3 regions of the Amycolatopsis sp. NBC_00438 genome follow, and region 1 is predicted to be linked to each of the others. Evidence: riboswitches for the same ligand, from Rfam matches in the RefSeq annotation. Region 1 holds a riboswitch; each other region holds the start of a gene.
The links. A riboswitch is a leader RNA that binds a small molecule or an ion and turns the genes downstream of it on or off. The one in region 1 is predicted to bind S-adenosylmethionine.
Positions count from the first base shown of each region.

Region 2: another riboswitch for S-adenosylmethionine. It lies ahead of OG494_RS03145 (aminotransferase class V-fold PLP-dependent enzyme); the one in region 1 lies ahead of thrC (threonine synthase).
Region 3: another riboswitch for S-adenosylmethionine. It lies ahead of OG494_RS42950 (methionine ABC transporter ATP-binding protein); the one in region 1 lies ahead of thrC (threonine synthase).

Region 1 covers NZ_CP107923.1:283,054-290,810, forward strand. Annotated here, with positions in the region: gene octT (diglucosylglycerate octanoyltransferase) at 1-601, shown strand, start outside; gene OG494_RS01220 (DegV family protein) at 606-1,469, shown strand; gene OG494_RS01225 (ComEA family DNA-binding protein) at 1,612-2,328, shown strand; gene OG494_RS01230 (ComEC/Rec2 family competence protein) at 2,325-4,706, shown strand; gene thrC (threonine synthase) at 4,777-6,042, opposite strand; SAM riboswitch class I at 6,055-6,188, opposite strand; gene holA (DNA polymerase III subunit delta) at 6,325-7,305, shown strand; gene rpsT (30S ribosomal protein S20) at 7,357-7,617, opposite strand.
Region 2 covers NZ_CP107923.1:649,577-657,333, forward strand. Annotated here, with positions in the region: gene OG494_RS03125 (penicillin-binding transpeptidase domain-containing protein) at 1-341, shown strand, start outside; gene OG494_RS03130 (ArsR/SmtB family transcription factor) at 420-1,100, shown strand; gene OG494_RS03135 (potassium/proton antiporter) at 1,198-2,676, shown strand; gene OG494_RS03140 (M23 family metallopeptidase) at 2,947-3,600, shown strand; SAM riboswitch class IV at 3,694-3,808, shown strand; gene OG494_RS03145 (aminotransferase class V-fold PLP-dependent enzyme) at 3,847-5,193, shown strand; gene OG494_RS03150 (hypothetical protein) at 5,210-5,851, shown strand; gene lspA (signal peptidase II) at 5,929-6,528, shown strand; gene OG494_RS03160 (RluA family pseudouridine synthase) at 6,525-7,454, shown strand; gene OG494_RS03165 (AsnC family protein) at 7,451-7,757, opposite strand, start outside.
Region 3 covers NZ_CP107923.1:9,312,288-9,320,044, forward strand. Annotated here, with positions in the region: gene metG (methionine--tRNA ligase) at 1-798, shown strand, start outside; gene OG494_RS42930 (TatD family hydrolase) at 811-1,647, shown strand; gene OG494_RS42935 (transglycosylase family protein) at 1,936-3,366, shown strand; gene OG494_RS42940 (hypothetical protein) at 3,616-3,966, shown strand; gene rsmA (16S rRNA (adenine(1518)-N(6)/adenine(1519)-N(6))-dimethyltransferase RsmA) at 3,976-4,818, shown strand; SAM riboswitch class I at 4,931-5,021, shown strand; gene OG494_RS42950 (methionine ABC transporter ATP-binding protein) at 5,229-6,242, shown strand; gene OG494_RS42955 (4-(cytidine 5'-diphospho)-2-C-methyl-D-erythritol kinase) at 6,392-7,354, shown strand; gene OG494_RS42960 (ASCH domain-containing protein) at 7,351-7,757, shown strand, end outside.

The DNA.
Region 1 (7,757 bases):
GGTCGCCGGGATCGGCTGGACCGCCCGCGACGTCTGGTGGTCGCTGACCGGCGATCCGCGGGTCTGGGCCGATCTGCACCACGTCGACGCCGTCGTGCTGGCGATCGGGAGCATGGACACGCTGCCTTCGCCGTTGCCGACCTACTTGCGCGGCGGGCTGAAGTACCTGCGGCCCGATCCGGTGCGGCGGGTGGTGCGCAAGGCTTATCTCGCCGCGCAGCCGCGGTTGTCGGTCGCGTTCCGCGGCCGGCCGCGGGTGCTGCCGGTGAAGCTGACCGTGCAGTACCTCGACACCGCCGTGGAAGCCTTGCGCGTCCTGCGTCCCGAGCTGCCGATCTTCGGGATGCTGCCGTCGGTGCACCGGGCCGCGGCCTACGGCGGCGTGCACACCGCGCGGCCGGCTGCCGAGGCCGCGATGAGGGCCTGGGGCGAGCGCGCCGGCGTACCGTTGCTGGACCTGAAAGAGGTCGTCGGCGAGCACGTGCTCAGCGGCGCGGGCAACCCGGACGGCATGCACTGGGGCTGGGCGGGACACGCCGCCGTGGGCGAGGCGATGTCCGTGTTGCTGGCACCGGTGGCGGCCCCCGGCCACGTAGGCTGACGGCGTGTCGGTCGCCGTAGTCACGGATTCCACTGCCCACCTGCCGGAGGGGTTCGCCGAACGGCACGAGGTCCGGGTGGTGCCGCTGCACGTCCTGGTCGACGGCGTGGTTTCCCTCGACGGCGTGGAAACCGGCCCGGCGGCGGTGGCCGAGGCGATGAGCCAGCGCAAGATCGTCACGACGTCCCGACCGACCCCGGCCGAGTTCGCGAAGGAGTTCCGCGCGGCGCTCGCCGACGGCGCGGACGCGGTCGTCTCCATCCACCTTTCCCGCGAACTGTCGGGCACCTGGGAAGCGGCGGTGCTGGCGGCGCAGGAGGTCGGGCCGGACCGGGTGCGCGTCGTCGATTCGCGCACGACCGCGATGGGCCTCGGGTTCGCCGCGCTGCACGCCGCGGACGCCGCCGCGGCCGGAGCGGATCCGAAGGCGGTCGAGGCGGCGGCGATGACCGCGGCCAAGTGCTCGTCGACGTTGTTCGTCGTGGAAACCCTGGAGTACCTGCGCCGCGGCGGCCGGATCGGCCCGGCGGCGGCGCTGCTCGGGACGGCGCTGGCGGTGAAGCCCGTGCTGCACATGTCCGACGGCCGGATCCTGCCGCTGGAGAAGGTCCGCACGATGAACCGGGCGATCGCGCGGCTGGTCGAGCTGGCGGCCCGGGCCGCGGACGACGACGACGTCGAGCTGGCCGTCCACCACCTCGCGTCGCCCGAGCGGGCGGTCGAGCTGGCGAACCGGCTGGAGGAGGCCGTGCCGCGGTCGGCGGGCTGCGTGGTCTCCGAGCTGGGTGCGGTGATCGGCGCGCACACCGGCCCCGGCGTGCTGGGCGTGGTCGTGCAGCGCACCGTGCCGGCCCGGCCGGACGCCTGACCCTCCAGCATCTCATCCGGGTACGACGAAAACGGCCGTTCCCGGACCGGTCCGGCGTGATCCGTCCACAACACCCCGGTTGTCCACAGGTCGCGACGGCACCCCTGTCGGACGCCTCCCCGCGGGCCCTAACGTCGATCGTGTGTTCGAGCAGCCCGCCCGGGATCCGGGCCTCCCCGTCAACGACCGGCTCGCCTGGCTGGCCGACCAGCTCTCGCCCGACGCGAGCACGGTCGGACCCGGCGGCCGGCTGGTCCGGCGCTGGCTCCCGGGCGGAGCGACCGGCGCGGGCCGGCGCCGCTGGGCGTTCGCCGGTGTCTTCCTAGCGGTCGTGGTGCTCGTCCTCGGCTCGGTCGCGCTGCTGGGCGGCCGTCCGGCGCCCGAGCCGCCACCACCGCTGCCCAGCGCGAAACCCGTGGGTGAGGCGCCGGCCGCGCCCAAGGCCGGTCTCGTCGTCAGCGTGGTCGGCCGCGTCCGGTCGCCCGGCCTGGTCACCGTGCCCCAGGGATCCCGGGTCGCCGACGTGCTGCGCGCCGCCGGGGGAGCCGACCCCGGCGCGGACCTCACGGCCGTGAACCTCGCCCGCAAGGTGACCGACGGCGAACAGCTCGCGGTCGGGATCCCGGCGCCCGTCGCGCCGCCCGGCGCCCCCGAAGGCGGCGGCGGGAAGGTCGATCTCAACGCGGCGTCCACGGACCAGCTGGACACCCTGCCCGGCGTCGGCGAGGTGATGGCCAAGCGGATCGTCCAGTGGCGCACCGAACACGGTGGCTTCACGAAAGTCGAGCAACTGCGCGACGTCGACGGCATCGGCGAAAGCAAGTTCGAAAAGCTGCGCGAGCAGGTGACGGTCGGATGAGCGCCCTTCCCGCGACCGACACCCGGCAGGACCTGCGCCTGGTCCCGGCGGCGCTCGCGTGCTGGCTCGCCGCCCTGGCCGGGCTGCTCTTCGGCTGGTGGACGGCGGTCGCCGTCGGTCTCACCGCGGCCGTGCTGGCCGGGGTACTGCTCTGGCGGGCCCGCAGCCGGTCGCGCGGGCTGGGCGCGGCGGCGGCGTTGCTGGTGCTCGGCCTGGTCGCCGCGGGTCCGATCGCCTGGCGGATCCACGACGCGGAGCGTGACGGCCTGCGCGCGGCCGCGGCCCAGGGCCTGCCCGCGAAGCTCGAGGTCGTCGTCGCGGAGCGGCCGAGGCCGGTGCGGAGCGCGGGGTACGCCGATCGGCAGGCGGGCGCCCGGTCCGTGGTGCTGACGGCCGACGTGCGCACGGCGTCCGTCGACGGGCAGCCGGTCGTCTCGTCCGGGCGGGTCCTGCTGCTCGCGCCGGTCACGGAGTGGGCGGGAATGGTACCGGGCCAGGAAGTTCTGGTGGCGGGCCTGCTGATGCCACCGCGTGGCTCGGATCTGACCGTGGCGGTGCTGTCCGTGTGTGGCCCGCCGGGCGAGGCGGGTCCGGCGCCGTGGTGGCAGGAGGCCGCGGCCGGGCTGCGGTCCGGCCTGCACGACCTGAGCCGGACCTTGCCGGAGGAACCCGCGGGGTTGCTCCCGGGGCTGGTACTGGGCGACACGAGCGCGTTGTCACCTCGGGTCGAGCAGGAGTTCGTCACGGCGGGCCTGGCTCACCTGACCGCGGTCAGCGGGGGAAACCTTGCCGTCGCCTGCGGTGCGGTCCTGCTCCTGCTGCGGGTGCTCCGGCTGGGCCCGCGGTTGTCGGCCGTGGCGGCGGGCCTGTGCCTGGCCGGGTTCCTGGTCCTGGTGGGCCCGGAACCGAGCGTGCTGCGCGCCGGGGTCATGGCGGCGGTCGCGTTGCTGGCCTTGGCGCTGGGACGGCGAGGTTCGGCGCTGCCCGCGCTGGCCTTCGCGGTGTGCCTGCTGGTCGTGGCGGATCCGGCGATGGCCACGGACTTCGGGTTCGCCTTGTCGGTCTTCGCCACCGCGGGGCTGGTTCTGCTGGCTCCGCGCTGGGCCGGCGTGCTGGTCCGCCGCGGCGTCCCGCCGGGCTTCGCCGAAGGGCTGGCGATCCCGCTCGCCGCCTTCGTGGTGACGGCGCCGGTGCTCGCCGGGATGGCGGGCACGGTGAGCCTGGTGTCGGTGCTGACCAACGTGCTCGCCGCGCCCGTCGTCGCCCCGGCGACGGTGCTCGGGGTACTGGCGACGGTCGCCGCGCCGTGGTGGCCGGGTGCCGGGACGTTCCTGGTGCGCCTGGCCGGCCCGGAGGCCGAGTGGCTGATCTTCGTGGCGCGGCACGGCGCGCGGGCCCCGGGCGCGGTCGTGGCCTGGCCGGCCGGCTGGGCGGGCGCGCTGCTCGCGGCGGCCGTGCTCGCGGTGCTCGTGTTCGCGGTGCGGTACCGGCGGGTCCGGCTGCTGCTGGCGGTGGTGATCGTCGGCGCGCTGCTGGTGTTCGTACCGGTGCGGGTGCTCGCGCCGGCGTGGCCTCCGCGGAACTGGGCGATGGTCGAATGCGACGTCGGCCAGGGCGACGCGGTCGTGCTGGCGACGGCCGAGCCGGGGCGGGCCGTGGTGGTGGACACCGGGCCCGAGCCGGGGCCGGTCGACGAGTGCCTGCACCGGCTCTCGGTCGACCGGATCCCGTTGCTGGTGCTGAGCCACCTGCACGCCGACCACATCGGCGGGCTCGCGTCGGTCTTCGACGGCCGGTCGGTCGGTGGCATCGCCGTCGGGCCGGGGCGGACGCCGGAGTGGGCGTGGCGGCAGGTCGCCGAGGAAGCGTTGAGCCGCCACGTGCCGCTGGTGGAACTGAGCCCGGGTGAGCGGGTCGACCTGCCCGGGCTGGCGCTCGACGTGCTCGGGCCGACCTACGTGCCGGAACGCCCGGCCGGTCGGCAGGACGGCACGACGATCAACAACAGCTCGGTCGTCCTGCGGGCCGAGACGGCGGCCGGGCGTGTGCTGCTGACCGGTGACGTCGAACTGGCGGCCCAGGCGGACCTCCTGGCCGACGTCGGAGATCTGAAAGCGGAGGTGCTCAAGGTGCCCCACCACGGTTCGCGGTACTCGCTGCCGGCGTTCCTCGCCGCGGTGGCCCCGCGGGCGGCGCTCATCAGCGTCGGCGCGGGCAACACCTACGGTCATCCCAGCAAGTCCACAGTGGACACGCTGTCGGCGCTCGGCGCCCTGGTGACCCGGACCGACACGGACGGCGACACGGCCGTCGTCCCGGACCCGTCAGGGCCCGCGATAGCCCGGCGGGGTGAGCCACGAGGGCCGCCTCGCCGCTGACTTGATTCCGTTGCCCGGCAACGCGTTCCCGCCGGGGGCAAGCCTGGGCTCGCCCCCGGCGGGGGAGACGTCAGTAGCCGAGGGCCTGGTTCACGGCCGCGGCCGACGCCGGCACGGTGGCCTTGGGGCCCACGTGGTTCTCGATGGCGTCGAGGGTCTTGAGGCCGTCGCCGGTGATGAGGAGCACCGTCTCGGCGTCCGGGTCCAGCTTGCCCGTCTCGACCAGCTTCTTCGCCGTGGCGACGGTGACCCCGCCGGCCGTCTCGGTGAAGATGCCCTCGGTGCGGGCCAGCAGCCGGATGCCTTCGACGACCTCTTCGTCGGTGACGTCCTCGATCGAGCCGCCGGTGCGGTTGACGATGTCGAGCACGTACGGGCCGTCGGCCGGGTTGCCGATCGCCAGCGAGCGGGCGATGGTGTCCGGCTTCACCGGCTGGACGACGTCGTGGCCGGCGCGGAACGCGGCCGAGACCGGCGAGCAGCCGGTGGCCTGGGCGCCGAACACCTTGTATGGGCTGGCGTCCACCAGGCCGAGCTGGCCCAGCTCGCGGAAACCCTTGTCCACCTTGGTGAGCTGCGAACCGGAGGCGATCGGCACGACGATCTGCGGCGGGATCCGCCAGCCGAGCTGCTCGGCGACCTCGAAGGCGAGTGTCTTCGAACCCTCGGAGTAGTACGGGCGGACGTTGACGTTCACGAAGGCCCAGCTCGGGTGCTCGCCGGCCAGTTCGGTGGCGAGGCGGTTGACGTCGTCGTAGTTGCCGTCGACGGCGATCAGGTCGCCGTCGTAGACCGCGGTGGTGAGGATCTTGGCGCGTTCGAGGGACTGGGGGATCAGGACGACCGACTTCCAGCCCGCGCGGGCCGCCGCGGCGGCGACGGCGTTGGCCAGGTTGCCGGTCGAGGGACAGGCGAGCACGTCGAAGCCGAACTCGCGGGCCGCGGCCAGCGCGACGGCGACGACGCGGTCCTTGAACGAGTGCGTCGGGTTGCCGGTGTCGTCCTTGACCCACACGCGCTTGAGGCCGAGTTCCTTGGCCAGGCGGTCGGCGCGGATCAGCCGCGTCGCGCCGGGCTCGGTGTTCGGGATCTCTTCGACGTTGGACGGAACCGGGAGGAGCTTCTTGTAGCGCCAGATGTTCTTGGGGCCGGCCTCGATGTCTTCGCGACGGACGCGGCCGAAGTCGTAGGCGACCTCGAGCGGCGAGAAGTCTTCGGCGGAGACGAACTCGGGGGCGAGCGGCTGCCGGTGGCCCTCTTCCTTCGACACCAGTTCGACGGCCGGTCCGAGATCCGGGGTCTTGGTGGTGGAGGTCGTGCCGAGGGTTGCGGTCATCGCGAGGTTCCTTCCTCATCTGCCCCGCCGAAGCGGGCCGGAATTGGCACCGTGGTCGTCAGCTATCCCGCGATCGCGGGATGACAGGCTGTACGCCGGTTGCCGGGGCTTCGTCGGGCCGTTCCCTCTGCCCCTCTGGATGAGCGGTATTCAGTTGTCGGTGCGCGCCAAAGAGCGCGCCGCCTCCAGGACACCGTACGACATGGTGCTCGAGGCGTGCCATGGTGCCCGCTCGACATCACCGGAGCGGGCGCACCGGGAAGCAAGTGAGAGGATTCCCGGGTGACCGCGCAAGCCACCGCCCCGGCCCCGCTCCACCTGGTCCTGGGTGAGGAAGAACTGCTGATCGAGCGGGCCGTCCGCGAGACGCTGGCCGCGTCCCGCGCGATCGACGCGACGGCGGAGCTGACGCGGGCCCGGGTGTCCGATCTCACAGCGCCCGAGCTGGCCGAACTCGTCAGCCCGTCGCTGTTCAGCGAGGGCCGGGTGATCGTCCTCGAGTCGGCGCAGGACATCTCGCAGGAGCTGGCCGACGCCGTGGCTTCGTACCTGAAAGACCCGGCGGACGGCATCGTGCTCGTCGTCGTGCACACCGGCGGTGGACGCAGCAAGGCGGGCAAGACGCTCCCGGCGGTGCTGAAGAAGGCCGGCGCCGAGGTGACGGAGTGCCCGAAGCTGACCAAGCCCGCCGAGCGGGAGCAGTTCGTCCGCCACGAGGTGCGCCGGGCGGGTGGCAAGATCGACCCGGCCGGGGTCGCGGCCCTCATCGACGCCGTGGGCTCCGACCTGCGGGAACTCTCCTCGGCGGCGATGCAGCTCGTGGCGGACGCCGGCGGGGTCGTCGACGCCGACGCGGTCCACCGCTACCACCGCGGCCGTGCCGACGTCACCGGGTTCGCGGTGGCGGAGAAGGCCGTGAGCGGCGACCGCGCGGCGGCCCTGGAGTCGCTGCGCTGGGCGATGCAGCTCGGCGTCCCGCACGTCCTGGTCGCCGACGCGCTGGCGGACGCGGTCCGCACGATCGCCCGCGTCTCCGGCGCGGGCCGCGGCAACCCGAACCAGCTGGCCGGGGAGCTGGGCATGCCGCCGTGGAAGGTCCGCAAGGCCCAAGGCCAGTCCCGCGGCTGGAACCAGGACGGCCTGGCCACCGCGATGCGGGTGGTCGCGCGGCTGAACGCCGAGGTCAAGGGCGTCGCGGCGGACCCGAACTACGCGCTGGAACGCGCGGTCCTGCAGGTGGCGGCGGCCAAGGGCGACCGCTGATCATGAAGAAAGCCCCGGCCGGGGCCGGGGCTTCTCCAGAGATCAGGCAGCTCAGAGCGAGTTGACGCGCTTCGCGAGCGCCGACTTCTTGTTGGCGGCCTGGTTGGCGTGGATGACGCCCTTCGAGACGGCCTTGTCCAGCTTCTGGGCGGCGTCGCGCTGCATCTCGACGGCCTTGGCCTTGTCACCGGAGTCAGCGGCTTCGCGGACCTTGCGGATCGCGGTCTTCACCGAGGACCGGATCGCCTGGTTGCGCTGACGCGCCTTCTCGTTCGTGGTGATGCGCTTGATCTGCGACTTGATGTTGGCCATGAGGCGCTCCTGCTTTCACTCGGTGAGCTTCGCCGCCGCGCTCGTGTGGCCCCGCGAAAGCGGGTTTCCTCCATGACGGAATGCCGCACGGCAACGAGCCACGACTTTAACAGCCCAGCTCCGGCCGCCCGCGACCGCGT
Region 2 (7,757 bases), 370 kb from region 1:
TGATGGCCGCGACGGTCGCCTCCGGCAAGGCGATCACGCCGAAGCTGTGGCACGACCTCGACACCGTCGTGGTCAAGGGCTACTCGCCGCCGCCCGCGTCCGTGCTGGGCGAGGTGCGCAAGATGATGCGCGCGGTGGTCACCAGCGGCACCGGCAAGGCCGCGGCGGGCGCCGGGAGCGTGTTCGGCAAGACCGGCACCGCCCAGTTCGGCGACGGGCAGCAGGCCACCGGCTGGTTCGTCGGCTACCGCGGGAACGTCGCGTTCGCCGTCGTCCTGGAGAACTCGAACGACTCGGGGCCCGCGGTCCAGCTGGCGGCGAAGTTCCTCAAGTCCCTCTGACGCCGGGGCGTCACTTTCAAGTGAAAGTGACGCCTTGGTTCGGCCGTGGGCGAAGCATCCGGGTCGTACCGTGGGGACATGGAGACGATCGCGCTGGCCGAGGTGGCCGCGGTGCTCGCGGACCCGAGCCGCGCCACCATGTGCCTCGTCCTGCTGGACGGGCGGGCGTGGACGGTCGGCGAGCTGGCCAGGGAGGCCGGGATCGCGCTGTCGACGGCGAGTGAGCACGTCACCCGGCTGGTCGACGCCGGGTTCGTCGCCCGTGTGAAGCAGGGGCGGGCGAGTTACGTCCGGATCGCCGACCCGCGCGTCGCCGAGCTCATCGAGCACCTGGCCCAGCACGCCGAGCACCGGCCGGTGACCGGGCTCAAGTCGTCGGTGCGGGTGCGGCGGCTCGGGTTCGCGCGCACCTGTTACGACCACCTGGCCGGCCTCGTCGGCGTCGCGGTGCGCGACGGCATGCTCGCCACCGGCCTGGTCAGCACGGACGCCGGGCTGGCGCTGACCGAGCGCGGCCGGGAGGTCTTCGACGAGCTGGGCGTGCCGGTGCCCGACGGGCGGCGGGCGCTGCTGCGCGACTGTCTGGATTGGACGGAGCGCCGGGACCACCTCGCCGGGTCCCTGCCCGCGGCGTTGCTCGGCAAGGCCGTCGACGCCGGCTGGGTCGTCGCCGAGGGGCATCGCGCGGTGAAGGTGCTGCCCGCGGCGGAGAAGCCGTTCGCCGCGCTGGGCGTCGATCTGGCGGTGCTCCGGCCCTAACACACCGGGTGTCCGACTCGTCCCGGTGGTACACGAACGAGTTAATCCGGCCGCTTCACTATTCTGAGGGCCCCACAGCACTCGGGAGGGAGGCGGCATGGACCAGCTTCCCGTGCTGCTCGGCGTCGGCGGTGTCGTCCTGCTCGCCTCCGTGCTCGCCGTGCGCGTCTCGATCCGCCTCGGCCTGCCCTCGCTGCTGCTGTACCTCGGCATCGGCGTCGTGCTGGGGGAAGCCGGCTTCGGCATCCGCTTCGACAACCCCGGCCTGACCCAGTCGCTCGGTCTCGCGGCGCTCGTCATGATCCTCGCCGAAGGCGGGCTGACGACCCGGTGGTCGGCGGTGAAACCCTCGCTGGGCATCGGAATCGTACTGTCCACAGTGGCCGTCGTGGTCAGCATCGCGGTCACCGGCGCGGCCCTGCACTGGCTGCTGGGCCTGGATTGGCGGCTCGCGCTGCTGTGGGGCGCGGTGCTCTCGTCGACCGACGCGGCGGCGGTCTTCTCGGTGCTGCGCACGGCCGGGATCGGCAAGCGGCTCGTCGGCGCGCTGGAGCTGGAGTCCGGCATCAACGACGCGCCGGCCTACATCGCCGTCGTGGTGCTGGCCGAGGGCACCACTGTGGACTGGACGCTGCCGTTCCTGGCGGTCTACGAGCTGGCGGCGGGCCTGGCGATCGGGCTGGCGTTCGGCTGGCTCGGCGGGCTGGCGTTGCGCAAGGCCGCGCTGCCGGCGACCGGCCTGTACCCGCTGGCCACGGTCGCGGTGTGCGTCGTCGCCTATTCGTCCGGGCAGCTGCTGCACGCGTCGGGCCTGCTCGCCACGTACGTCGCGGCCCTGGTCCTGGGCAACTCCCGGCTGCCGCACCGCTCCGACACATTGTCGTTCGCCGAGGGCCTGGGCTGGCTGGCGCAGATCGGCCTGTTCGTGCTGCTCGGGCTGTTCGCGTCGCCGAGCCGGCTGCTGGAGACGCTGGTGCCGGGCCTGGTCGCGGGCGCCGTCGTGCTGCTGCTGGCCCGGCCGATCTCGGTGGTGCTGTCGATGCTGCCGTTCCGGCTGCCCTGGCGGGAACAGGCGTTCCTGTCGTGGGCCGGCCTGCGCGGCGCGGTGCCGATCGTGCTCGCGATGATCCCGCTGTCGGAGGGGCTGCCCGGCGCCCAGCGCCTGGTCGACGCGGTGTTCGTGCTGGTCATCGTGCTGACGCTGCTCCAGGGCGCGACCCTCGGTCCGCTGGCGCGCTGGCTCGGGCTGTCGAAGAAGTCCGAGGCGTACGAGCTCGACGTCGACTCCGCGCCCCTGGACGAGCTGGGCGCCGAGCTGCTGCAGGTCCGCATCCAGCCGGGCTCGAAGCTGCACGGCGTCTACCTGTCCGAGCTGCGGCTCCCGGTGGGCGCGACGGTCAGCCTGGTCGTGCGCGAGGGCGCGGGCTTCACACCGCAGAAGACCAGTCGCCTGCAGGAGCGTGACCAGCTCCTGGTGGTCACGACGGCCACGGTCCGCGACGACGTCGAGCGCCGCCTGCGCGCCGTGGACCGCGCCGGCCGCCTGGCCCGCTGGCGCGGCGAGTCGGGCATCTGACCCCAGGGGCCCAAGGCCGTGAAGGCCACCTTGAGGGACTCAGAGTCCCTGAAGGTGCCCCTCACGGCCTTCGTCCGTGTCGGCGGCCCGGGTACGTGATCTCGGCGTTGTCCGGTGCTTGTCCGATCTCCGCGCCCACATGGTGATCTTTTTCCGCAAGGGTGAATAAACCCCACGGGGAGCTTCCCTGCGTTCGTCCTTTTGGCTTACTCTCCGCTCCATTCGTTAGCTCGAATGGGTGAGTGTTGAGCAGAAGGAGTACGCAGGGTGATGAAACTTCACGCGCGCGGTGCTGGTCTGGTCGTGGCGGCCGTCCTGGGGCTCGGGCTCGCCGTCGCTCCGGACGCGGCCGCCGAGGTGGGCCCCTTTCCGGCCCTGGCCCTGCCGTTCAAGGCCGGCCAGCAGGTGTACTCCGCCGGGATCCACTCCGACGACGGCAGCACCGGCGTGGAGAACGCCCTCGACCTCAGCCCGGCCGACAAGACCGTGCGGGCGCCGCTGGCCGGCACCGTCCACCTGCAGCACTGCGCGGGCGGCGACTGGGTGACCATCGACCACGCCGGCGGCTGGCGCACCGGGTACTACCACATGGAGGGCATCAAGGTCACCGACGGTGAGCAGGTCGCGGCCGGCGACGTGCTCGGCTCGACGGGCAACGCCCTGCCGTGCGGCGGCAGCAGCACCGGCGCCCACGTCCACTTCACGCTCTGGACGCTGCCGGACGCGGCCGCGGCGGACTGGAACGGCGTCGCCTACGGCCGGCTGTCGACGACGGTCGCGGCCGCGCACGGCGAGCCGATCGACGGGAAGACGTTGGGCGGCTGGCTTTTCACCGCCGGCGCGGACCAGTACACCGGCACCGCGACGCACCTCGCGGACCACGCCGTGACGCAGCTTCCGGGCCATTTCCGCGCGAAGCTCTGACGCTTCTCGGATGCTGCTCGACTTGTGAGCGGCGTCTCAACATGTGAGGCGGGGGTTGGCCGCCACGCGGATTTTCGGTTACCTTCTGTCTCAGGTCATGAGTGCCAGCGTTAAGCCCCGGCTTGCTGGCCGGCAACCCTCCTTCCGCGGTGGGGTGCCCCGGGTGAAGACCGGGCCGGTCGCGCCGTGCGACGGGCAAGCGCGGGCCCCTCGCCGGGGGTCCCCCGGATCGCCGAGGAGGCACCGATGACTCTCGCCATCGATCGCACCAGCACCCCCCAGCCCGTCGAAACCGTTGCGGCGCAGGCACTTCCGACCGTCGTGGGCGCCTCGCTGCGGGTCCCGCTCGTCACCGGCGGGGACATCGGTTACGCCAACCTCGACCACGCGGCGAGCGCGCCGTGCCTCGACGCCGTGCGCTCGGCCGTCGACGAGTTCCTGCCCTGGTACGCCAGCGTCCACCGCGGCGCCGGCTTCGCCTCGCAGGTCTCGACCAAGCTCTACGAGCGCACCCGCGACACCCTGCGCCGCTTCGTCGGCGCGCGGCGGACCGACACCGTCGTGTTCACCCGCAACACCACCGATTCCTTCAACCTGCTCGCCCGCAGCCTGCCGCCTCGCACGGCCGTGGTCGTGTTCGACACCGAGCACCACGCCGCGCTGCTGCCGTGGCAGGGCCCGAACGTCCGGCGCCTGCCGACCCCGCGCACCCGCCTCGCCGCGGTGTCCGCTGTGGACGAAGCCCTCGCGGAATCCCCGCAGGGGCCCCGGCTCGTCGTCATCACCGGCGCGTCCAACGTGACCGGCGAACTGCTCCCGGTCGCGGAAATCGCGGCGGTGGCGCGGAAGCACGGCGCCCGCATCGCGCTCGACGCCGCCCAGCTCGCGCCGCACCGCCGGGTCTCGATCAAGGAGCTGGACGTCGACTACGTCGCCGTGTCCGGCCACAAGCTGTACGCGCCTTTCGGTGCGGGCGCGCTGATCGGCCGCGCCGACTGGCTGCGCGCCGCCCGGCCGTACCTCGCCGGCGGCGGCGCGACCAAGCTCGTCACCGAGGACGCGGTCGTCTGGAACTCCGGTCCCGAGCGGCACGAAGCCGGTTCCCCCAACACGGTCGGCGTGTACGCGCTCGGCGTCGCCTGCGAAACCCTCAGCCGGAACTGGGACGCCGTCGAGGCGCACGAACAGGCCCTGCTCACCCGGCTGCGCAAGGGCCTCGAGAGCATCCCGGGCTGCGCCGAACTGCGGCTGTTCGACGCGCCGGTCGACCGCGTCGGCACGGTCAGCTTCGTCGTCGACGGCTTCGACCCGGGCTGGCTCGCGGCGGTCCTTTCGGCCGAGTACGGCATCGGCGTCCGCGACGGCGCCTTCTGCGCCCACATCGCGGCCAGGCGCCTGATCGGCGTCACCGGCGGTGAAGGGCAGCAGGCGGTGCGGGTCAGCCTCGGCCTCGGCAGCACCGAGGAGCACGTCGACCGCGTGCTGCTGGCCCTGCGCCAGATCGCCGCCCGCGGCGCGCGCTGGGAGTACACGAAGGTGGACGGCCGCTGGGCGCCCGCCGGCGACACTCGGGAGCTGCCGCCCTTCTGCTGAGCGCTAGCCTGGGCCGATGGGGAGAGTGCCGCGTTTCTGGTTTCCGTTGGCCTTGCTGGGTTTCGCGCAGATCGGCATGGTCGTGACGCAGCTGCTGGCGCGGCGCAGCCCGGCCGAAGGCCACTTCGCGACCATGTTCTCGCTGCCGATGAGCCAGGAGAACGCGCGCGCCGCCGACGGGATAGGCAGGCCCCGGTACAGCGCGCAGTGGCTCACCCAGGACGACTTCTACGCACCGGGCGCCGGCCTGCCCGAAGGACCGGTGTGGCTGGTCGCCCTCGACGTGGTCCTGCTGGGCGCGGCGCTCTGGTACGCGCTGAGCCTGCGCCGGGCCGGGCGGGCTGTCCACACCGGGCGGTTCGTCCTCGGCACGGTGGCCGCGCTGCTCGCCGTCCCGCTGCTGGACCTCGTCGGGTCCTGGCAGTTCCGGCTCGGCGACGGGCTGCGCGGCCCGCTGCTGGCCACGCTCGGCCTGCTCGCGCTCGCCGCCTGCGAGCGCAGCCGGCTCGTCCTGCTCACCGCGGCGGCGTTCGCGCTGGTCGCCGTGGTGCTCTCGGCGGACGCCGCGGGCGTGCTGGTCTCCGCGGCGATCCTGTTCGCCGCGGCCTTCACCGCCGTGCTGCGCCGCCGCCCGGACACCGCCGCCGACACGCCCTGACCAGCGCCGTGGACAATGGTGCGGTGAGCACCGAGTCCAGCGCTGGAGAACCCGACACCGACGCCGCCGCCGAGGCGGTGCCCGAGCCCGTCCAGGAGACGCCGGAGGCCCCGGCGAAGCCGCTGCTGCCGAAGCGCCGGGTGGGCTGGGTGTTCGCCGTCGCGGTGGTGTTCTGGGCGATCGACCTGGTGACGAAGAACCTGGTCACCGCCAACCTGGAGGGCAAGGAGCCGGTCCGGATCCTCGGCGGGCTGATCTACCTGCAGGTGATCCGCAACCCGGGCGCCGCGTTCTCGATGGCCACCGGCATGACGTGGGTGCTGGCCCTGGTCGCGCTCGCCGTCGTCATCGCGATCATCTGGATCTCGCGGCGGCTGCGGTCGATCGGCTGGGCGATCGGCCTCGGCCTGGTGCTGGCCGGCGCGCTGGGCAACCTCACCGACCGGATCTTCCGCGCGCCCGGCGGGCTGCAGGGCCACGTCGTCGACTTCATCTCGGCGTTCGCGCCGAACGGCAAGGGCTTCGCGATCTTCAACATCGCCGACTCGGCGATCTGCGTCGGCGGCGCCCTGATCGTGCTGCTGTCCCTGCTGGGCAAGGACTACGACGGCACGTCGACCAAGGACAAGAAGAAGGCCGAGCAGGCCGGGGAAACCAAGCAGGAGGACCAGGCGTGAGCTCGCGGATGCTCCCGGTGCCCGACGGGCTCGACGGGATGCGGGTCGACGCCGGCCTCGCCAAGATGCTCGGGCTGTCCCGCACGGTCGTCGCCGAACTGGCCGAATCCGGCGACGTGCTGCTGGACGGCCGCCCGGCGGGCAAGTCGGACCGGCTGGCCGCGGGTGGCCTGCTGGAGGTCACGCTGCCGGAGCCGGCGAACCCGGTGGAGATCGTCGCCGAGCCGGTCGAAGGCATGCGGATCCTGCACGACGACGACGACATCGTGGTGATCTCCAAGCCGGTCGGCGTCGCCGTGCACCCCAGCCCGGGCTGGACCGGCCCGACCGTGGTCGGCGGCCTCGCGGCGGCCGGCCTGCGCATCGCGACGTCCGGCGCGGCCGAGCGCCAGGGCGTGGTGCACCGGCTCGACGCGGGCACCACCGGCGTGATGGTCGTGGCCAAGAGCGAGCATGCGTACACCGTGCTGAAGCGCGCGTTCAAGGAACGCACGGTCGACAAGGGGTACCACGCGATCGTCCAGGGCCACCCGGACCCGACGCGCGGCACCATCGACGCCCCGATCGACCGCCACCCGCGCCACGACTACAAGTTCGCGGTGGTCCAAGGCGGCCGCCCCAGCGTGACGCACTACGAGGTCGTCGAGGCGTTCCGCGCGGCGTCGCTGGCGCACATCAAGCTCGAAACCGGGCGGACGCACCAGATCCGCGTCCACTTCTCGGCGTTGAAGCACCCGTGTGTCGGCGACCTGACCTACGGCGCGGACCCGGTTCTGGCCCGCAAGCTGGGGCTGAACCGCCAGTGGCTGCACGCGAAGACGCTCGGCTTCGCCCACCCGGCGGACGGCCGCTGGGTGCAGTTCGAGTCGGAGTACCCGGACGACCTGGCGAACGCGCTGAAGATCCTGCAGGACGAGAGCTACTAGTCCTCGATCGACCAGATGAGGGTGCGCTCGTCCGGTTCCGGCCGGGGGCTCCAGCGGACCGAGACCACCCGGGTCGTGTCCGGCAGGACGTACACCGTGTGGCCGCCGAGGGTTTCGCCCGGTTTGACGCCGATCTTGTGCGGCGGCCGGGAGGTCAGCGAGACCGGGGCCTTGCCGATCGTCCGGCCGTCGGCGGTGAGCAGTTCGAGGTAGTTGTCCGGCAGCGAGGCGAACGGGATCGCGCCGCGGTTGGTGATCTCCGTGTGCACGACGACCGAGCGTTCGCCCTCCTCCAGGCGGTAG
Region 3 (7,757 bases), 1.4 Mb from region 1:
CCCGACGAGATCGTCTCCAGCGAGTTCCTCACCATGAGCGGCTCGAAGTTCTCGACCTCGCGCGGGCGTGTCATCTACGTCGAGGACTTCCTGCGCGACTTCGGCCCGGACACGCTGCGGTACTTCATCTCGGTCGCCGGCCCGGAGACCCAGGACACCGACTTCACCTGGGACGAGTTCGTCCGCCGGACCAACTTCGAGCTGGCCAACGAGTGGGGCAACCTGGTCAACCGGTCCATCTCGATGGCGCACAAGAACGTCGGCGCGATCCCGCGCCCGGAGGCGCCGGCCCCGGCCGACGAAGAGCTGAAGGCGTTGTCCCGCAAGGCGTTCGACACCGTCGGGGCGCACCTGGCCCGGTCGCGGTTCAAGCAGGCGGCCGGCGAGGCGATGCGCGTCGTCACGGCGGCGAACAAGTACCTGTCGGACCAGGAGCCGTGGAAGCTCAAGGACGATCCGGCCCGCCGCGACAGCGTGCTGCACACCGCGTTGCAGGTCGTCAGCGACGCCAACACGCTGCTGACGCCGTTCCTGCCGCACTCGGCCCAGAAGATCCACGAGGCTCTCGGCGGCACCGGCGTGTGGGCCGCGCAGCCGGAGCTCAAGGAGGTCGAGGACCTCGACATCGCCGGCCGGGTCAACCCGATCCTCACCGGTGACTACGCGGCGGAGCAGGCGAAGTGGGAGTCGACGCCGATCGAGGTCGGCGTCCCGCTCGCCAAGCCGTCGCCGCTGTTCACGAAGCTCGACCCGGAACTCGGGGAAACCGGCCCCGAGTGGGCCCCGATCACGAAGTAAGAGGTATGCGAGTTGGGTGACGAGAAGCGCGAGCTGCCGCCGGTCCCGGACCGGCTCCCGGTATCGGTGGTGGACGCGCACACCCACCTCGACGCGTGCGGCGCGGTCACCGCGGCCGATGTGACGGCCATGGTCGACCGCGCCGAGCGCGCGGGCGTCGCGCGCGTGGTGACGGTGGCGGACGACCTCGCCTCCGCCCGCTGGGCGGCCGAGGCGGCGACGTGGGACCGCCGGGTGTGGGCCGCGGTCGCGATCCACCCGACCCGGACCAAGGCCTTCGGCGACGCCGAGAAGGCCGAAGTGGAGCGCCTGGCGTCGGCCGAGCGCGTCGTCGCCGTCGGCGAGACCGGCCTCGACTACTACTGGGACTACTCGCCCCACGACGCCCAGCAGGAGGCGTTCCGCTGGCACATCGACCTCGCGAAGCGGCTGGACAAGCCGCTGATGATCCACGACCGCGAGGCCCACGAGGACGTGCTGCGCATTCTGGCCGAAGAGGGTGCGCCGAATGCCGTAATCTTCCATTGTTTTTCCGGGGACGCGGAAATCGCGCGACGCTGTATCGACGCCGGATACGTGCTTTCGTTCGCCGGCACCGTGACGTTCAAGAACGCCAAGGGGCTCCACGAGGCGGCGCGGCTCTGCCCGCCGGACGGTTACCTCGTCGAGACCGACGCGCCGTTTCTGACCCCCCACCCCTTCCGTGGACGCCCGAACGAGCCCTACGGCGCCGCGTACACCGTCCGTCACCTCGCGGCGCTCAGGGGCGAAGCTGTCCACGAAGTCGCCGAATCGGTCCGGACCACGGCCGAGCGGGTCTACCGACTCCCCAGTGTCACAACGGGGTGAACGCATTGCGACAACCGGGTTCCATGATCGCCCACCTGATGGAGTGACTCAGATCACGACACTCCGGGGGGTGTTTGCGCAACCCGGCGGGACCCGTTACTGTCCCGTGATCGTGCCGGTCGGTACTGCACCATGCAGTTGCCGGCTGTTACGCCCTCAGTCACGTCAGTGCACGTCGGGGAAGCGGAACCGGGTTGGTACGACCGGGACCGTGACGATGGCGCCGGCTGCGGGCCCAGACGTAAAGACTGCCGCCCCGAACGGCGTCTTGGGAAAGGGAACGACCCGGTGACAGGTAGCAGACAGGCTGGAGCACGCTCCGCCGCCGTCCTCGACCGCAATTACTTCGAGGACACCGCGTACGGCCAGCTCGACTTTTCTGACGACCCGAACATCACGCAGCAGGACATCCTCGCCGCGCTCGGCCCCGACGCCGACGCGATGATGGCGTCGATCGACGTCGACGTCGACGAACTGATCCGCCTCATCAACGCGGAGACCACCTACCTCCCGCCGATCGTCATCCCGGACGAGATCGAGGCGGACCGGACCGCGTCCCCGCAGGCCAAGAAGGCCATGCTGGACGAGAGCATCCGGGCGACCTCCAAGGTCTGGAAGCGCCGCTTCCTCAAGGGCGCCGTCCTCGGCGTCATGATCAGCATCGCCGGCGGCGGCGCGGCCGCGCTGGCGATGAACAAGAGCATCACCGTCGACGTCGACGGCCAGACGACCACCGTGCACTCGTTCGGCGACACCGTCGGCGAGGTGCTGGAGGACGCGGGCCTGTCGGTCGGCGCGCACGACTCGCTCTCCCCGTCCCCGCAGGCCGAGGTCGGCGACGGCGGCGTCATCAAGCTCGAGCGCGGCCGCCAGCTGAAGCTGGTCGTCGACGGCGCGGAGCGCACGTCCTGGGTCCGCGCGACCCACCTGGGCGACGCCCTGTCCCAGCTCGGCATGACCGACGCCGAGAAGGCCGGCACGTGGATGTCGATGCCGAAGGACGGCGAGCTGCCCCTCGAGGGCGCCACGGTCCAGATCAAGACGCTCAAGCACCTCACGCTCTTCGACGGGGCCAACGAGCCGAAGCAGGTCACGACGACCGCCGTCACCACGAAGGAGTTCCTGGGCGAGTACAAGCTCACCCTGGGCCCGGAGGACGCGGCCGAAGGCGGCCTGGACGTCAAGCTGACCGACGGCGCCGAGGTCCACATCAGCCGGACCGGCGTCTCGATGGTGAACCAGAAGGAAACCATCGCCCCGCCCGAGCAGAAGGTCGACGACCCGGACCTCGACAAGGGCAAGACGCAGGTCGAGGACCCGGGCACGCCGGGCGAGAAGATGGTGACCTACAAGGTCACGCAGAAGAACGGCAAAGAGGTCTCGCGCGAGTCGATGTCGGAGCAGGTGATCACTCCGGCCAAGCCGAAGATCATCCACGTCGGCACCAAGAAGGCCGCGACCCCGGACATCGGCGACGGTTCCGCGTGGGACCGCATCGCGCAGTGCGAGTCCGGCGGCAACTGGGCCATCAACACCGGCAACGGCTACTACGGCGGCCTCCAGTTCGACAAGCAGACCTGGAACGCCTACGGCGGCTCCCAGTACGCCGCGCTGCCGAACCAGGCTTCGCGTGAAGAGCAGATCGCGGTGGCGGAGAAGGTCCGCGCCGGCCGCGGCGGCAGCTACAGCGCCTGGCCGGTCTGCGGCAAGAAGGCCTGACTTCCGCTTTTCCGAAACGGCCCCCACCTCCGGGTGGGGGCCGTTTCGCGTGATCAGGCGAGATACCCGCCTGATCACGCGGGTTCCGCCTGCGGTCACGTGTGTCGAACGTCCAATCACGCGTGTCGGCTCCTCGATCACGCGAGCCGACCCTTCAAGTACGCGAGCCGACTGTCCGGGTACGCGGGCCGACCCTCCCCGCACGGATATTCGGGTGCCCCGGCCCCAGGACCTGGTCAGACTGGGTCCGTGGAGGAGTACTACCAACGGCACAAGCTCCGGTACTTCCGCGTGGCACTGACCCGGCTGACGTGGCCCGCCGAGCGGCAGCAGGCGTGGTTGCGCGAGATCGGCATTCCCGTCTGCGCGGACGAACTCGCCCTGGAGTTCGACGACTTCTACGAAGACCTCGGACGCAGCCCAGGACACGGCGAGGCCACACCGGCCCTCGCCGAACTCGATTGCCTGCTCACACGGATGAGCGGCGAAGTCAACGCACACCTCTGGACGTTCGATGCTCTCGCGGCCGAGCCGGACTGGCGGCGGGTGCGCGAGCTGGCCACCGCTGCCCTCGCGGTGTTGCCGGACCATGCTGGGTAAGCTCACCCGGTGGTTGAACTGTTGGGACCTGCCGAGATCCGCGGGCTGGCGGCCGAGCTGGACGTGCGGCCGACCAAGAAGCTCGGGCAGAACTTCGTGCACGATCCCAACACCGTGCGGCGGATCGTCGACCTCGCGCGCCTCGGCCCGGACGACGTCGTCCTGGAGGTCGGGCCCGGGCTCGGCTCCCTGACGCTCGGGCTGCTGGCCGCCGGGGCGCGGGTCGTGGCCGTCGAGATCGACCCGAAGCTGGCCGAACGGCTGCCGAAGACCGTCGCCGAACGCGGGCCGGACGCCGCGGGCCGGCTGGACGTCCTCGAGGCCGACGCCATGCGCGTCTCGAAGGCGGATCTGCCCGCCGAGCCCACCACGCTTGTGGCCAACCTGCCCTACAACGTCGCCGTGCCGGTCGTGCTGCACCTGCTGGCCGAGCTGCCGTCGCTGCGCCGCGGCCTCGTCATGGTCCAGACCGAAGTCGCCGACCGGATGGCCGCCGGCCCCGGCAGCCGGATCTACGGCGTCCCGAGCGTCAAGCTCGCCTGGTACGGCTCGGCGCGCAAGGTCGCCGCGGTGCCACGCTCGGTGTTCTGGCCGGTACCCAACGTCGATTCGGCGCTCGTCGCCTTCGAACGCGGCGACGCGCCGGCGTCCGAGGACCGGGACCGGCTGTTCGGTCTCGTGGACGCCGCGTTCTCACAACGCAGGAAGACGCTCCGCGCGGCGCTCGCCGGCTGGGCCGGGTCGGCCGAGCGGGCCGGTGAGCTGCTGGTGGCCGCCGGGATCGACCCGAAGACCCGCGGTGAGCAGCTGGACGTGCACGACTTCGCGCGGCTCGCCGCCGTCGCCGGCTGACCGCGGCAAAATACGTCCTCCGCGGTGCCCGTCTCGCGATCCGGACACCTCCAGTCGTGTGATCTGGCCCAACAGGCTTGCTTTCGCTCCTCGGGATCGGTTTTACTCAGTACGTCCATCCCGAGCGACTGAGAGACCTGGCTCGCCGAAGTCGCAGCAACCACCCTCCGCAGGGCAGGTGCTACCGCCAGGACCGATGGAGGCCGTCCCGATGAAGAGGGTTGCTCGCCCGCTGCTGCTGACCAAACGCCGCGTTGTCGACGAGGGTCGCCGCTCCGTGACCGCATGTCGACGCTCCAACTGAGCTTGCTCGACCCGTCACACCTCTTCTTCATGCACCGTCCATAGAGGACGGACACTTGCTTGCGGCCGGACGCGTACATCTACGCGCCCCGTTTTCTGGAGCCTTCGTGATCACCGTCGAAAACCTGTCCAAGTCCTTTGCCCTCAACGGAAATCCGGTCGTCGCGCTGCACGATGTGAGCGTCGACGTCCAGGCCGGCTCGCTGTTCGGCGTGGTCGGCCCGGCCGGGTCCGGCAAGTCCGTTCTCGCCCGCTGCATCGCGCTGCAGGAGCGGCCCGACCGCGGCGTCGTGCGGCTCGACGGCCTCAACACCGGCACGCTCGACGGCCGCCGGCTCCGCGAGATCCGCCGTCAGCTCGGCGTCGTCGGCACCAAGTCGGAGCTGATCGCCGAGCGCACCATCGCCGGCAACATCGCGTCCCCGCTGGAGCAGCTGGGCATCGACGGCCCGCAGCGCCGCAGCAAGGTCGGCTCGCTGCTCGACCTCGTCGGCCTGACCCCGCGCGCCGCGCAGCGTCCCGGCGAGCTGACCGCCGGCCAGCTCCGCCGCGTCGCCGTCGCGAAGGCACTCGCCGCGGCCCCCGCGGTGCTGCTCGCCGACGACCCGACCGCCGGCATCGACCCCGAAGAGGCCGGCGCGGTGCTCACCGTCCTCGACCGGGCGCGCGCCGAGCTGGGCGTCACCATCGTGGTCACGACGCCGGACGCGAGTGTCGTCCGCCGTGTCTGCGACGACGTCGCGGTGCTCGAAGACGGCACGGTCGTCGAGCGCGGCTCCGTGCTCGACCTGATCTCGAACCCGGGCAGCCGCACCGCGCAGGCGCTGCTGCCGGCCATCGAGACCACCCGCGCGCAGGCGTCGCGCTACGACCGCTCGGTCGACGTCGTGCTGGTCGGCTTTGCCTCGGTCGGCGCCCTGCTGCCCGAGGCCGCGGGCCGCTTCGACGTCGAGTTCGCCACCATCGGCGGGGGCCTGACCCGGATCGGCGACACCCCGGTCGGCCGGTTCCGCCTCGGCGTCCGCGGCGAGCGGGCCGACGCGGCGCTGGCGTGGGTCGCCGAGCGCGGCGGCCACGTCACGCACACCGCCCGCGGCCCCCAGGGTGTCGCCGCGGCCTGACCCCAAAGCCGGCCCCCAAAGCCGTGAAGGGCACCTTCAGGGACTCTATGTCCCTGAAGGTGCCCTTCACGGCGTTCAGCGGGTGCCGGGCGCTCGACGTCCTTTCTCCTGGCGGGAAGCCGGCCGGTGCGGGCACGTAGGCTGGTCGGGTGCTCGCTGTAGTCCCGCCCCCAGTCACCGTCCGGGTCCCGGCCAAGGTCAACCTGCACCTGGCGGTCGACGACCTGCGCGAGGACGGTTACCACGAGCTGGTGACCGTGTTCCAGGCCTTGTCGTTGACCGACGAAGTGACCGTCGCGGTCACCGACGACCCGGGCCTGGAGATCTACGGCGAGGGTGAGGGTTCGGTGCCCACCGACGCCACGAACCTGGCCTGGCGCGCCGTCGAAGCGCTGGCCGCGCACGTCGGCCGCACCGAGGAGCCGAAGGTCCGCGTGGTGCTGCGCAAGGGCATCCCGGTCGCCGGCGGCATGGCGGGCGGCAGCGCGGACGCGGCGGCGACGCTCGTCGGCCTGGCTTCCCTCTGGAACCTCGAAATCACCCGCGACGAGCTCGCGGAGATCGCCGCCGGCCTGGGCAGCGACGTCCCGTTCGCGCTCTACGGCGGCACGGCGCTGGGCACCGGCCGCGGCGAGCAGCTGGTGCCGGTGCTCTCGCGGCACACGTTCCACTGGGTGCTGGCCTTCGACCAGCGCGGCCTGTCGACGCCGAAGGTGTTCGGCGAGCTGGACCGGCTGCGCGCCGAGGGCAACCCGCCGCGGATCGGCGCGCACACGCCGGTCGTCGAGGCGCTGGCCTCGGGCGATCCGCGTCAGCTGGCGCTGCTGCTGGGCAACGACCTGCAGGCGGCGGCGGTTTCGCTGCGGCCGGGGCTGCGCCGCACGCTGCGCGCCGGCGTCAACGCGGGCGCGCTCGCGGGCACGGTTTCCGGCTCCGGCCCGACGTGCGCGTTCCTCTGCGAAGACGCGCAGACGGCGGTCGAGGTCGCGGCCGAGCTGTCGGGTGCGGGGGTGTGCCGCACGGTCCGCGTGGCCCACGGCCCGGTGCCGGGCGCGCGGGTGGTCGGCGGGGACGACGCGCCTCGCGCCGCGCCGCCGCGGGTGCACGCGTGAGGCGCGCTGAGTTCGCGTTCCCGGGGCCGTTGCGGGACAAGCTCGTCGGGGCGATCCTCGACGGCACGAAGACGACGACGTCCGCGCTCCTCGCGGGTTATGAAGCCGACGGCGAGGCGCCGCCCGTGGCCGGCGAGCGCGAACTGGTCGTCGACTCCGCCGACAAGGGTGTCGCGATCATCGAGATCCGCGAGGTGCGGATCCTCCCACTGTCCGAAGTGGACCTCGCGCACGCGGTCGGTGAGGGCGAAGGCTTCACGACCGTCGCCGGATGGCGCGCGGACCACACCTCCTTCTGGCACACGGCGCAAGTGCGCGCCGAGCTGAAGGATCCCGAATTCACCGTGGACGACACGACTCCGATCGTGGCGACCCGGTTCACGATCGTGGAAAGGATCGGCTG